2 linked regions of the Sinorhizobium fredii NGR234 genome follow. The protein of the gene in region 2 interacts with the protein of the main gene of each other region in a pairwise test. Links are inferred from orthologs where the notes say so. Each region holds a gene or a part of one and is shown on either strand. Other genes may lie near its edges.

The links. Proteins that work in one complex are often made in the same cells at the same time.
Region 1: the proteins of ligA (region 2) and leuS interact in binary tests that used the Escherichia coli proteins (3 or more experiments, as listed by UniProt). The link is inferred for Sinorhizobium fredii NGR234 from one-to-one orthologs.

What each region holds. Positions count from the first base shown.
Region 1 is NC_012587.1:3,522,964-3,530,259, forward strand. The notes cover bases 1,994-5,165. They hold leuS (leucine--tRNA ligase), read left to right. Parts: upstream 1,994-2,334; coding sequence 2,335-4,965; downstream 4,966-5,165. Other genes in these bases: NGR_RS27805 (YggS family pyridoxal phosphate-dependent enzyme), read right to left, coding at 1,994-2,122; lptE (LPS assembly lipoprotein LptE), read left to right, coding at 4,952-5,165. In the rest of the region: NGR_RS27800 (AMP-binding protein), read right to left, coding at 1-1,327; more of NGR_RS27805, read right to left, coding at 1,463-1,993; more of lptE, read left to right, coding at 5,166-5,482; holA (DNA polymerase III subunit delta), read left to right, coding at 5,496-6,527; NGR_RS27825 (ParB/RepB/Spo0J family partition protein), read right to left, coding at 6,707-7,296.
Region 2 is NC_012587.1:2,152,715-2,159,759, reverse strand. Bases 2,318-5,238 are described here. They hold ligA (NAD-dependent DNA ligase LigA), read left to right. Parts: upstream 2,318-2,661; coding sequence 2,662-4,815; downstream 4,816-5,238. Other genes in these bases: NGR_RS21670 (VOC family protein), read right to left, coding at 5,050-5,238; recN (DNA repair protein RecN), read left to right, coding at 2,318-2,497. Also shown: NGR_RS21685 (outer membrane protein assembly factor BamD), read left to right, coding at 1-787; more of recN, read left to right, coding at 824-2,317; more of NGR_RS21670, read right to left, coding at 5,239-5,454; panC (pantoate--beta-alanine ligase), read left to right, coding at 5,739-6,614; panB (3-methyl-2-oxobutanoate hydroxymethyltransferase), read left to right, coding at 6,617-7,045. UniProt on the Escherichia coli protein: DNA ligase that catalyzes the formation of phosphodiester linkages between 5'-phosphoryl and 3'-hydroxyl groups in double-stranded DNA using NAD as a coenzyme and as the energy source for the reaction.

The sequences.
Region 1 (7,296 bases), 1.4 Mb from region 2 along the record:
TGCCGGCTTCGACCGGATGGCCGGCATCGTCGAGGACCTGGACGTCGTAGCCGGGAAGGGGGACGGCGGGCGATCCGTATTTGACCGGCAGCAGGCCGAGGCCAAGCGGATTTCCGGCGACCGGCCAGCCGGTCTCCGTCTGCCACCAATGATCGATGACCGGCACGCCGAGCGCCCGCTCGGCCCAGCGGATCGTGTCCGGATCGGCGCGTTCGCCGGCGAGATAGAGGGCGCGGAAGCGCGACAGGTCATAGCGTGCCACATGGGAGGCTTCCGGATCCTCCTTGCGGATCGCCCTGAGCGCCGTTGGGGCGGTGAACACCACGGCGACGCCGTGCTCTGCGATGATGCGCCAATAGGTGCCGGGATCGGGGGTGCCGACCGGCTTGCCTTCGAAGAGGATCGAGGTGCTGCCGTTGAGAAGCGGCCCGTAGACGATGTAGGAATGCCCGACGACCCAGCCGATGTCGGATGCCGCCCAGAAGACCTCGCCGGGCTGGACGCCGAAGAAATTCTCCATCGACCATTTCAGCGCGACCATGTGGCCGCCATTGTCGCGGACGACGCCCTTCGGCTGGCCGGTGGTGCCGGAGGTATAGAGGACGTAGAGCGGATCGGTGGAAGCGACTTCCGCACAGGGGGCTTCCTCGCCGGCTCGTTTTGCGGCGGCAAGCGCGGCGGCGAAATCGATATCGCGGTCGGGCACCAGGCCGGCGGCCAGCATGTCACGCTGGAAGATCAGGCAATGGGCCGGCTTGTTGCCGGCGATCTCGATCGCCTGATCGAGCAGCGGCTTGTAGGCGACGGTGCGGCCCGGTTCCAACCCGCAGCTTGCCGAGACGACGAGCTTGGCCTGACAATCGTCGATGCGGACGGCGAGCTCGTTGGCGGCGAAGCCGCCGAAGACGACCGAATGCACCGCGCCGATCCGCGCCGCCGCCAGCATGGCGATCGCCGCCTGAGGGATCATCGGCATATAGATGATGATCCGGTCGCCCTTACCGATGCCGAGCTTGCCATAGACCGCAGCCATCGCCTTCACGTCGTCAAGCAGCGCCGCATAGGAGATCTTTTCGATTCTGCCGGTGACGGGGCTGTCGTAAATGAATGCCGTCTGCTCGCCACGGCCAGCCTCGACATGGCGGTCGAGGCAGTTGTAACAGCTGTTCGTGACGCCATCCGGAAACCAGTGCCCGTAGGTTCCGCGCTCGGCGTCGAAGATCAGCCGCGGCTTTTCGAACCAGTCGATCGCCTCTGCGGCCTCGGACCAGAAGCTTGCCGGATCGGCTTTCCATGCGGCATACACTTCGGAATAGCGGCTCGCCATTTCCGTTCTCCTCCACTGACCTATCCGGACTGTTCAGCCCGGCTCCTCGGTTCTGAGGATAGGCCTGTGGAGGGAAAGATGAACCCCGACGAAAGAGTAATGGGCGGAAACAGCAGCTTTTCGCGCGCCTGCCGTTCAGCGCGCGCCGAAAATTGCCGACCCGACCCGAACGCTGGTGGCGCCGAATCCGATGGCCGTTTCGAAATCGCCGGACATGCCCATCGACAGCCTGTTAAGGCCACACTTCGCCGCGAGCTTTGCCAGCAGCGCGAAATGCGGGCCGGGATTCTCATCGAGAGGGGGAATGCACATCAACCCCTCGATATCGAGGCCAAGCTCCAGGCGGCAGAGATCGACGAAGGCAAGGGTGTCTTGCGGCGCAATCCCGGCCTTCTGCGCTTCGAGGCCGGTATTGACCTGCACGTAGAGGCGGGGCTTGCGGCCCTGGCGCTTGATCTCGGCGGCGACGGTGCGGGCGACCTTCTCCCGATCGATCGTTTCGATGACGTCGAAGAGCGCGACGGCGTCGGCCGTCTTGTTGGACTGCAGCGGACCGATCAGGTGCAGCTCGAGGCCGGCAGTCTCGCGCTTCAGCTCCGGCCATTTGGCTTGCGCTTCCTGGACGCGATTTTCCCCGAAGACCCGCTGGCCGGCGGCAATCGCCGGCCGGATCGCCTCGGCATCGAAGGTCTTCGAGACGGCGACGAGGGTGACGCCGCCTTGAGCCCGGTCCGCCGCCGCTTCGCTGGCACGAATCCGGCTCATTACGTCGTTCAGCCGTTCCTGGACTTCCATTCTGCGCTCCTTGCGGTGTCGAGACCCGTTAAGCGATTATTGAAACTTGCATGGCTTGCCAAGCCCGTCAAAGCCGGCGGCCGCCAAATAGGCCAAAGTACAGCGCTCCGGCCTTCAAAACTTGACGGTCAGGCGGTTTCGTGATGAAGGTCAGGCCAGCGATCACGAGGGCGCTTTGAGCCCCGCAAAATTTCCGGAACATCGACAAAGACATGGCTACCGAACGATACAATCCGCGCGATACCGAACCGCGCTGGCAGCAGGAATGGGACGCACGCAAGGTTTTCGAGACGGAGAACGACGATCCGCGCGAAAAATACTATGTGCTCGAGATGTTCCCGTATCCGTCCGGTCGGATCCACATGGGCCATGTGCGCAACTACACGATGGGCGACGTCGTTGCCCGCTACAAGCGGGCCCGCGGTTTCAACGTGCTGCATCCGATGGGTTGGGATGCCTTCGGCATGCCGGCCGAGAACGCCGCCATGGAGCGCGGCGTGCATCCGGCCGGCTGGACCTACCAGAACATCGCCGCGATGAAGGCGCAGCTCAAGGTCATGGGGCTGTCGCTCGACTGGAGCCGCGAATTCGCCACCTGTGATCCGGCCTATTACCAGCGCCAGCAGTACCTGTTCCTGGATTTCCTGGAAAAAGGCCTGGTCTATCGCCGGCAATCGAAAGTCAATTGGGACCCGGTCGACAACACCGTGCTCGCCAATGAGCAGGTGATCGACGGTCGTGGCTGGCGCTCCGGCGCGCTGGTCGAGCAGCGCGAGCTGACCCAGTGGTTCTTCCGTATCACCGATTTCAGCCAGGACCTGCTCGACGCCCTCGACGGCCTGGAGCAGTGGCCGGAAAAAGTGCGGCTGATGCAGAAGAACTGGATCGGCCGCTCCGAGGGCCTGGCTCTCCGCTGGGCACTCGATCCGGCGACGGTTCCGGGCGAGACGAAGGAACTGACGGTCTACACGACGCGGCCGGACACGCTGTTCGGCGCCTCCTTCCTGGCGATTTCCGCCGACCACCCGCTCGCCAGGGAAGCCGCCGCCAAGGATGCGGCGATCGACGCCTTCTGCGAGGAGTGCCGGCGCGCCGGCACCTCGCTCGCCGCTCTCGAGACGGCCGAGAAGAAGGGCATCGATACCGGTATTCGCGCCCGGCACCCCTTCGACCCGGAGTGGGAACTGCCCGTCTATGTCGCCAATTTCGTGCTGATGGACTATGGCACGGGCGCTATTTTCGGCTGCCCGTCCGGCGACCAGCGCGATCTGGATTTCGCCCGGAAATACGGCCTGTCGGTCGTGCCGGTCGTCATGCCGAAGGATGCCGATGCCGCGACCTTCACGATCGAGGACGAGGCCTATGGCGGCGATGGCGTGATGATCAATTCGCGCTTTCTCGACGGGCTTTCGACGGAAGAAGCCTTCGAGGCTGTCGCCTCGAAGCTCGAGCAGGAAACGCTGGACGGCGCGCCGCGGGCCGAGCGCAAGGTGAATTTCCGCCTGCGCGACTGGGGCATCTCCCGGCAGCGCTACTGGGGCTGCCCGATCCCGGTCATCCATTGCGAGGATTGCGGCGTCGTGCCGGTGCCGAAGGCCGACCTGCCGGTGACGCTGCCGCCCGACGTCACTTTCGACAAGCCCGGCAATCCGCTCGACCGGCACCCGACCTGGCGGCACGTCGCCTGCCCGCAATGCGGCAAGGACGCGCGCCGGGAAACCGACACGATGGACACCTTCGTCGATTCCTCCTGGTATTATGCGCGTTTCACCGCACCTTGGGAGGACAAGCCGACCGATCCCAAGGCCGCCAACCACTGGCTGCCGGTGGACCAGTATATCGGCGGCATCGAGCACGCGATCCTGCACCTGCTCTATTCGCGATTCTTCACCCGGGCGATGAAGGCGACCGGCCATGTGGCGATGGACGAACCCTTCAAGGGGCTGTTCACGCAAGGCATGGTCGTGCACGAGACCTATAGCCGCGGCGAAGGCGCGCAGCGCGAATGGGTCACGCCGGCGGAAATCCGCATCGACGAGATCGACGGCCGCCGCCGCGCCGTGCTGATCGAGACCGGCGAGGAAGTCGCCATCGGCTCGATCGAGAAGATGTCGAAGTCGAAGAAGAACGTCGTCGACCCGGATGACATCATCGGCTCCTACGGCGCCGACACGGCACGCTTCTTCGTGCTGTCGGATTCGCCTCCGGATCGTGATGTCATCTGGTCCGAGGCCGGCGTCGAGGGCGCACACCGCTTTGTCCAGCGTGTCTGGCGGCTGGTCGGCGAGGCCGCGGAAAGCTTGCGCGGCGCAAAAGCTTCGCCGGCTAAGGAAGGGGAAGGCCTGGCGATCTCGCAGGCCGCCCACCGCACCTTGCGCGCCGTCGAGGCCGACTACGACAAGCTTGCCTTCAACAAGGCCGTGGCGCGCATCTACGAACTGGTCAACGTGCTTGCCGCGCCGCTCACCCAGGTGGCCGCGGGCAAGGCCGACCAGGCAGTCACCGCAGCCGTCAAGGATGCCACGACGATCCTGATCGACCTGATCGCGCCGATGATGCCGCATCTCGCCGAGGAATGCTGGCGCGAGATCGGCGGCGAAGGGTTGATCGCCGAGAGACCCTGGCCGACCTTCGACCCGGCGCTCGTCGTCGAGAACGAAATCACCTTGCCGGTGCAGATCAACGGCAAGAAACGCGCCGATTTGACAATCGCGCGCGACGCAGATCAGAGTGCGATTGAAAGCGCCGTCCTCGCGCTTGACGCCGTCAAAGCGGCGCTGAACGGCGCTAGCCCGAGAAAAATCATCGTCGTGCCCCAAAGGATCGTCAATGTCGTTGTCTGAGAAAGCTGGCCTTCGTCTCCGGTCCTTTGGCGTGCTTGCCGGCACATTGCTGCTGACGGCGCTGGCCGGCTGCCAGGTCCGGCCGCTCTATTCCGATGGTCCGACCGGCGCAACCTCTGCGGCGCTTGGCTCCGTCGAGATCTCGGAAGCGGACGATCGCGTCGAGCAGGAAGTGCGCAATGCCTTGATCTTCCTGGCATCCGGCGGCCAGGGCGAGCCCGTCAACCCGCAATACCATCTCGCCCTCGACGTTTCGCACCGGACGATGGGTGTGCTTTACGACGATGCCGAGGATCGGGCAGCCGCCGGCCGCATCGTCGTAAAGGCGGATTACAATCTGACGCGGACGGCGACCGGCGAGACGGTGAAGGCGGGCTATCGCTCGGCAGTCGCCCTGGCCGACTTCCCGGAACAGGAATTCGCCAAGGTTCGGGCCGTGCGTGACGCCGAGAATCGCGCCGCCAAGGAGCTGGCGGAGCTGATCCGGGCCGATATCGCCGCCGCCCTCGGCCGCTGACGCCGGTAGTCGGATGAGCGAGGTCAAGTCGCACGAATTCGACGGCTTCCTGAATAGAGGTGCCTCGAACTACCGTCTTTTCCTGCTCTACGGTCCTGATCGCGGCCTCGTTTCGGAGCGCGCCGCGCAGCTTGCCGCCGGCTGCGGCGTCGCTCTCGACGACCCCTTTGCCTTGGTCAAGCTTGATGCCTCGGAGCTGCAGCAGGCCGGCCGGGTGCTTGACGAGGTCAACGCCATTGGCCTCTTCGGCGGCGAAAAGCTCGTCTGGATCCGCGGTGCTGCGAGCGAGAAGGCGATCGCCGAGGCCTTGCAGATCCTCGCCGATACACCGCCAACCGGCAGCACGCTTATCATCGAGGCGGGCGATCTCAAGAAGGGGGCCGCGCTCCGGAAGATCGGCGAAACGTCGCGCGCCGTCGCCTCGATCGCCTGCTACAGCGACGACGCCCGCAGCCTGCAGGCCTTGATCGACAAGGAGCTCGCAGAGGCCGGTTTGCGTATAGGCCCAGCGGCCCGCGAGCGTCTTCTCGAAGCGCTTGGCGGCGACCGGATGGCGTCACGCAACGAGCTCAGAAAGCTGGCGCTCTATTGCCGCGGCAAGGATATGATCGACGAGGAGGACGTGCTTGCGATCGTCGGCGACGCCAGCGCCATCTCCGTCGACGACGCGGTCGATGCAGTGCTCAAGGGCGACGTCGATGCCCTGCTGCACGCCATGAAGAAGATCACCAGCTCGAAGACGCCGCCCTTCCTTGTGCTCCAGGCCTGTCTGAGGCAGTTCCAGCAGCTGGATGTGATGCGCGCCGAAATGGACACCAGCCGCCAGCCGGCGAACCAAGTGGTCGCAAGCCTCGGCCGCGGCCTGCATTTCCGCCGCAAGCCGATCGTCGAGGCGGCGCTCAAGCACTGGACGGCCCCGGCGATCCGGCGCGAACTGAGCCGGCTCCAGGCCACGATATACCAGAGCCGGGCCCGCCAGAGCCTGGAAGACAGTCTGGTGCTGCAAAACCTGCTAGCGATCGCGATTCAGTCGGCAAGGCGCTGAGTGCGCGGCGGATGCGCGAAGCGCGCCGGCCAGTTAAATGGCTGCCTCCTGCATATTCGTCGCCCGTCATCCTCGGGCTTGACCCGAGGATCCAAGCACAAGCACTCGGGAGCGTGTTGCATTCAGCGTGTAGGGACGTTTCCGGGATCCTCGGGTCAAGCCCGAGGATGACGACACATTCACCGCCGCTCGAGCAGCCGGCAAATCTCCTCAAGCTGGTCGAGCGTCTTGTAGGCGATCCTGAGATGGCCACCCGAAGCCTTGTGGCTGACGGTCACTTCGAGCCCGAGGCTATCCGACAGGGTGCGCTCCAGTGCCAGCGTATCGGCGTCCTTTTCCTCGCGCGGCCGGACCTTGGCAAAATTGGGATCATTCTGAGCCTTGATATCGTGCTGGGCCAGGCGCTCGGTTTCGCGCACCGAGAGGCCCTTGGCGACGATCGAGCGGGCCAGCGCAACCGGGTCGGACGTCGGGACCAGGGCACGCGCATGGCCGGCGGAGAGACTGCCGTCGGAAAGCATGTCGCGGACCGGTTCGGGCAGTTTCAGCAGCCGGAGGCTGTTCGCCACATGGCTGCGGCTTTTGCCGATGATGTCGCCGAGATCGTTCTGCGTGTAACCGTGTTCGGCGATCAACTGTTCATAGCCGAGCGCTTCTTCCAGCGGATTGAGATCGGAGCGCTGGACGTTTTCGACGATCGCGATTTCCAACGCCGTCCGGTCGTCGACATCGCGCACGATGACCGGGATTTCGGTGAAGCCCGCAAGCT
Region 2 (7,045 bases):
CCTGATCACCGCCTGCCAGAACGACCCGGATATCGATATCACCAAGCTCACCGCGGAAACCGATCCGCCGGAAGTGCTTTATAACCAGGGCCTCGCCAACCTGAATGCCGGCAAGACGACGGAAGCCGGACGCAAGTTCGACGCGATCGACCGGCAGCATCCGTTCTCCGAATATGCCCGCAAGGCACTGGTGATGAACGCCTTCGTCGCCTATCGCAACGGCCAGTACCAGGACGCCATCAACTCCACAAATCGTTATCTGAACCTCTATCCGCAGTCGGAAGACGCGGCCTATGCGCAATATATCCAGGGCCTCGCTTATACGAAGCAGATCCCGTCGGTGACGCAGGACCAGAAGCCGGCCCAGAGGGCGATCGAGGCGATGCAGGTGGTCGTCGATAAATATCCCGACTCCGAATATGTCGACGACGCGCAGTCGAAGATCCGCTTCGCGCGCGACCAACTCGCCGGCAAGGAGATGCAGGTCGGGCGCTATTACCTCGAGCGCAAGGAATATCTTGCCGCCATTTCTCGTTTCCGCGTCGTCGTCGAGCAGTATCCGAACACCAACCAGGTCGAGGAAGCGCTGGCGCGTCTGGTCGAGGCCTATTTCTCCATGGGCGTGACGGCGGAGGCACAGACGGCGGCAGCGGTTCTCGGGCATAACTATCCGGACAGCCAGTGGTACGCCGATTCCTACAAGCTGCTGCAGTCGGGCGGTCTCGAGCCGCGCGAAAGCGGCACGTCCTGGATCGCGCGCGCGGGCAAGAAACTCATCGGCGCCTGACAGCCTCGGCGCTTCCAACCGAAGATATGACACCGGATGCTCGCCCAGCTCTCGATCCGCGATATCGTCCTGATCGAACGGCTTGACCTCAGCTTCGACGCGGGGCTCTCGGTGCTGACCGGTGAAACCGGTGCGGGAAAATCCATTCTTCTCGACAGCCTGTCGCTGGCGCTGGGCGGCCGCGGTGATGGCTCGCTCGTGCGCCATGGAGAGGAGAAGGGGCAGGTGACCGCGGTCTTCGACGTCCCGCCCGGCCATTCGGCGCGGCTTCTGCTGCACGATAACGGCATCGACGACGACGGCGACCTGATCTTTCGCCGGGTGCAGTCGGCCGACGGCCGTACCAAGGCCTTCATCAACGACCAGCCGGTGAGTGTGCAGCTGATGCGCCAGGCCGGGCAGGTGCTCGTCGAAATTCACGGCCAGCACGACGACCGGGCGCTTGTCGACATCGACGCGCACCGCGCGCTGCTCGATGCCTTCGGCGGCACCACCGAGGCGGCGGCAGAGACAGGGGTGCTCTATCGCGCCTGGAGGGACACCGAGCGCGGCCTGAAGAAACACCGCGAGCGGGTGGAGGCGGCAGCACGCGAGGCGGACTACCTGCGCTCCTCCGTCGAGGAACTCGAGGCGCTGGCGCCGCGGGACGGGGAGGAGGAGGAACTCGCCGAAAGCCGGGCGCGGATGATGAAGGTCGAGCGCATTGCCGGCGACATCAGCGAGGCGTCGGAGTTCCTGAACGGCAATGCCTCGCCTGTGCCGCTGATCGCTTCGCTGGTGCGACGGCTCGAACGCAAGAGCCACGAGGCGCCGGGTCTGCTGGAAGAGACGGTGGAGCTTCTGGACGGGGCGCTCAACCACCTCTCAGACGCGCAGATGGCCGTGGAGCGGGCGCTGCGCAACACCGAATTCGACCCGAAGGAACTGGAGCGCGTCGAGGAGCGGCTCTTCGCGCTGCGTGCCGCCAGCCGCAAATATTCGGTTCCCGTCACCGAACTGCCGGCCCTTGCCGTCCGGATGATCGCCGCTCTCGCCGATCTCGACGCCGGCGAGGAGAGACTGAAGCAGCTCGAAATGCAGGTGGCCGAGGCGAAAGCGGCTTTCGACGCCGCAGCGCGCGCGCTGTCGGAAAAACGCCACAACACGGCGACCGCGCTCTCGGCCGCGGTCATGGAAGAACTGCCGGCGCTGAAGCTGGAACGGGCCCGCTTCATGGTCGAGGTCGCCAGCGATCCGAATTCGCCGTCGGCCGAGGGCATCGACGTCGTCGAATTCCACGTGCAGACAAACCCGGGGACTCGGCCGGGACCAATCATGAAGGTCGCGTCGGGCGGCGAGCTTTCGCGCTTCCTGTTGGCGCTGAAAGTGGCGCTCGCCGATCGCGGTTCGGCGCCGACACTGGTCTTCGACGAAATCGACACGGGCGTCGGGGGCGCCGTGGCGGACGCCATCGGCCAGCGGCTGAAGCGGCTTTCCAAGACCGTCCAGGTGCTTTCCGTCACGCATGCACCGCAGGTCGCTGCGCGCGCCGCGACGCACCTCCTGATCTCCAAGGGCCCATCGGCGCAAAAAGCCGAAATGATTTCGACGCGCGTCGCCCGCATGGACGACGAGGCGCGCACCGAGGAAATCGCCCGCATGCTGGCCGGCGCCTCGATCACCGAAGAGGCGAGGGCGGCGGCGGCGCGCTTGCTGGCCGGAAACGGCTGATCGCACCACTTTTCTTTCTCGCAGGTTGTTCTACGGCGCCGCGCGTCTTTCAGACGCGCAAAGGTCGCCGTAGCACTTTGAATAGCTGCATGATTTTGTCCTCAAATCGATTCCGATTTGAGGAATCATGCAGTAAAACGACTCCCAATCCGGAGTCGCCATCCATGCTGAACGAGAAGAAACCCGTCGAGCAACTGACCGAAACGGAAGCGGCCGAGGAGCTCGCCTTCCTCGTGACGGAGCTCGCCCGCCATGATGCGCTCTATCACGGGCAGGATGCTCCGGAGATCTCGGATGCGGATTATGACGCGCTGAAGCGCCGCAATGATCTGATCGAGGAGCTCTTTCCGGCGCTGATCCGTGAGGATAGCCCTTCGAGGAAGATCGGTGCTGCACCGTCGCTGACCTTCCAGCCGGTTCTCCATGCCCGGCCGATGCTGTCGCTCGACAACACCTTTTCCGACGAGGACGCCCGCGATTTCGTCGCCGGCATCTACCGCTTCCTAGGCAAGCTCCCTGACCACTCGATCGCCTTTACCGCCGAGCCGAAGATCGACGGGCTTTCGATGTCGCTGCGCTACGAGAACCGCAAGCTGGTGACGGCGGCGACACGTGGCGACGGGACGACGGGCGAGAACGTCACCGCCAATATCCGCACGATCCGGATGATCCCGCAGACCTTGCCGGCCGATGCACCCGATGTCGTCGAAGTCCGCGGCGAGATCTATATGGCAAAGTCCGATTTCGCCGCACTCAATGCCGAAATGGCGGCGCAGGGCAGGCCGCTCTACGTCAATCCGCGCAACACTGCGTCCGGGTCGCTGCGGCAGCTCGATGCGAAGGTAACGGCAAGCCGCAAGCTGCGCTTCTTCGCCTATGCGTGGGGCGAGATTTCCGCCATGCCGTCGGATACGCAGTTCGGCATGGTCGAGACCTTCAAGGCCTGGGGATTCCCGGTCAATCCGCTGATGCAGCGTTTGTCTTCCGCGGACGAGCTGCTTCAGCACTATCACCATATCGAGCGCGAGCGCCCGGATCTCGACTACGATATCGACGGCGTCGTCTACAAGGTCGACCGCCTCGACCTGCAGGCGCGGCTCGGCTTCCGATCGCGCAGCCCACGCTGGGCGACCGCGCACAAGTTTCCGGCCGAGCAGGCCTTCACGCGGCTGAAGGGCATCGACATCCAGGTCGGCCGCACCGGCGCGCTGACGCCGGTTGCGCGGCTGGAGCCGATCACGGTCGGCGGCGTCGTCGTCACCAATGCGACGCTGCACAACGAGGACTATATCCGCGGCATCGGCAACAGCGGCGAGCCGATCCGCGAGGGGCGCGACATCCGCATCGGCGACATGGTCATCGTCCAGCGGGCAGGCGACGTCATCCCGCAGATCGTCGACGTGGTGATGGACGAGCGGGCAGAGGGAGCGGAGCCTTACAGGTTCCCGACCACCTGCCCGGTCTGCGGCAGCCATGCGGTGCGCGACATCAACGAGAAGACCGGGAAGGTGGACGCGGTGCGCCGGTGTACCGGCGGCTTCGTCTGCCGGGCCCAGGCGATCGAGCACCTGAAGCATTTCGTCTCGCGCCATGCCTTCGACATCGAAGGGCTCGGATCGAAGCAGATCGAATTTTTCTTCGAAAGCGAGGATCCGACGCTGTCGATCCGCACCGCGCCCGACATCTTCACCCTTGAGCGCCGGCAGGAGGCGTCGCTGACCAAGCTCGAAAACATCGAGGGTTTCGGAAAGGTCAGCGTTCGCAAGCTCTATGAGGCGATCAACGCCCGGCGCGAGATCGCGCTGCATCGCTTCATCTATGCGCTCGGCATCCGCCATGTCGGCGAGACAACGGCCAAGCTGCTGGCGCGCTCCTATGGCACCTATGAACACTTTCGCGCGGCGATGGTCGATGCGGGAAGCCTTGCCGGCGACGCCTGGAACGAGCTCAACAGCATCGAGGGTATCGGCGAGGTCGTCGCCCGCGCTATCGTCGAGTTCTACAAGGAGCCGCGCAATCTCAAGGTCGTTTCCGATTTGCTTGAAGAAGTGAGGCCGGAAAGCGCCGAAACGCGGGTCTCGACGGACAGCCCCGTTGCGGGCAAGACGGTGGTCTTCACCGGGTCGCTCGAGAAAATGACGCGCGACGAGGCGAAGGCGAAGGCGGAAAGCCTCGGCGCCAAGGTGGCAGGCTCAGTTTCGAAGAAGACCGACATCGTGGTCGCCGGTCCCGGCGCCGGCTCGAAGCTCGACAAGGCCCGCGAACTTGGCGTTCAGACCATGGACGAGGACGAGTGGCTGGCGTTGATTGGTGGGTAGCGACAGGAAGACGCTTGAGGTTTTCCAAGGTCTCAGCCATCGCACCAACCCGGGTTAAGGGCGGAGGCGGCCGCTGTTGCAACGGCTCGTCCAAACAGAGATGCGGCGAGCACTCATTCTCCGTCATCCTCGGGCTTGACCCTGGGTCAAGCCCGAGGACGACCGGATAAGGGAAACCTAAGCGGCAGACAACAGCAGCAACGTGGGAGAGCAAGTCCCGGGGGCGTCGGTCAATCAACCCTCTTGTTGCGCCGACATGTCCATCCACATCAACTCCCAGACATGGCCGTCGGGATCCTGGAAGCTCACGCCGTACATCGAGCCGTAGTCGATGGCCGGCTTCCACGGCTTGCCGCCGGCGGCGATCGCCTTGTCGAACATTTCGTCGCATTCGGCGCGGCTTCCCGCAGAAAGGGCGGTGATGACTTCCGTGGACCTCGCCGTATCGCTGATCTCGCCGATGATAAAGCTGCGGAATTTCGGCTCGGTCAGCAGCATGGCAAAGATATTGTCGTCAATGACCATGCAGGCGGCGGTGTCGTCGGAAAACTGTTCGTTGAAGGTGAAGCCGAGGGAGGAGAAGAAGGCTCGGGAAGCTTTCAGGTCCTTGACGGGCAGGTTGACGAAAATCATGCGCATAGGGTGCTCCTCGTGTAGATCATTGATGAGCCAAGGACGAAGGCAGGTGGCCTCTGCCGACAGGTGGGAGAGAAATTATCTGGAGCCACGTTTGCGGCTTTCAAGGGCCCGATCAGCCGAGGCCCGGCGATCCTCCTCGCCCCATTTCCATTTGTGTTTTTGCGCCGCACAAGATAGAGCTTTGCAGCCAAAATTTGTGCAATTGCCTTTTCGCGGAACTGGCAACACGCCATATCAGCGAGCGGGGTGCGACTTGCCGCCCCGGCGGATTGGAGGGTCCGGAGATGAAGACCATAGCCAGCATCGCCGAGTTGCGCGCAGCTCTTGCCGAGCACCGGCGCGCCGGCAGAACGATCGGCCTGGTGCCCACGATGGGCTATCTTCATGTCGGCCACATGGAACTGGTGCGCCGCGCGCGCGGCGAGAATGACGTGGTCGTCGCCAGTATCTTCGTCAATCCGCTGCAGTTCGGCCCCAACGAGGACCTCGCCAAATATCCTCGCGATCTTGCTCGCGACGAAAAGATGCTGACCGAAGGCGGCGTCGATTTTCTTTTCGCGCCGGGCGTTGCGGACATGTATCCGCAACCGATGGAGGCCGTCGTCGACCTGCCGAAGCTCGGCTCCGAGCTCGAGGGCTCGGTTCGGCCCGGGCATTTCGCCGGTGTTGCGACCGTCGTCACCAAGCTCTTCAACATCGTCCAGCCGGATCGCGCCTATTTCGGCGAGAAGGATTTCCAGCAACTGCAGATCATCCGCCGCATGGTGGAGGACCTCGCCCAGCCGGTCACCGTTGTCGGCGTGCCGACTGTTCGGGAAGCCGACGGGCTCGCCTGTTCGTCGCGCAATGTCTATCTGACGGCGGACGAGCGCCGCGCGGCGGCGATCGTGCCGAAGGGGCTGGACGAGGCCGAGCGGTTGATCGGAAGCGGCGTCACCGACGCGGCGGCTGTCGAAAAAGGCGTCACCGAGTTCCTGTCGAACGAGCCCTTGGCGCGACCCGAGGTGGTGGCCTTGCGTGACCCGCTGACGCTCGAGCCGGTCAGCGAGATCGGCGAGAAGCCGGTGCTGCTCCTGCTCTTCGTCCGCTTCGGCACCACGAAGCTGCTCGACAATCGCGTCATCGCTCCGAAATCCGCCCGTTTTGCAAAGGTTGCCTGAGAATGAGCGTCCAGACCACGAAGCGGCGGCTGAGCCCCGCCAGTATCGAAGCCCTGAAGGGCGAGCGGCCGATCGTCAGCCTCACGGCCTATACGACGCCGATCGCGCGGCTGCTCGACCCGCATGTGGATTTCCTACTCGTCGGCGATTCGCTCGGCATGGTGCTCTACGGCCTCGACACGACGGTCGGCGTCACGCTCGACATGATGATCGCCCATGGCCAGGCGGTGATGCGCGGCTCCGAGCGCTCCTGCATCGTCATCGACCTTCCCTTCGGCTCCTATCAGGAATCGAAGGAACAGGCCTTCCGCAGTGCGGCGCGCATTCTGAAGGAAACCGGCTGCAGCGCGGTCAAGCTCGAGGGCGGGGCAGAAATGGCCGAGACGGTTGATTTCCTCGTCAGCCGCGGCATTCCGGTGCTAGGCCATGTC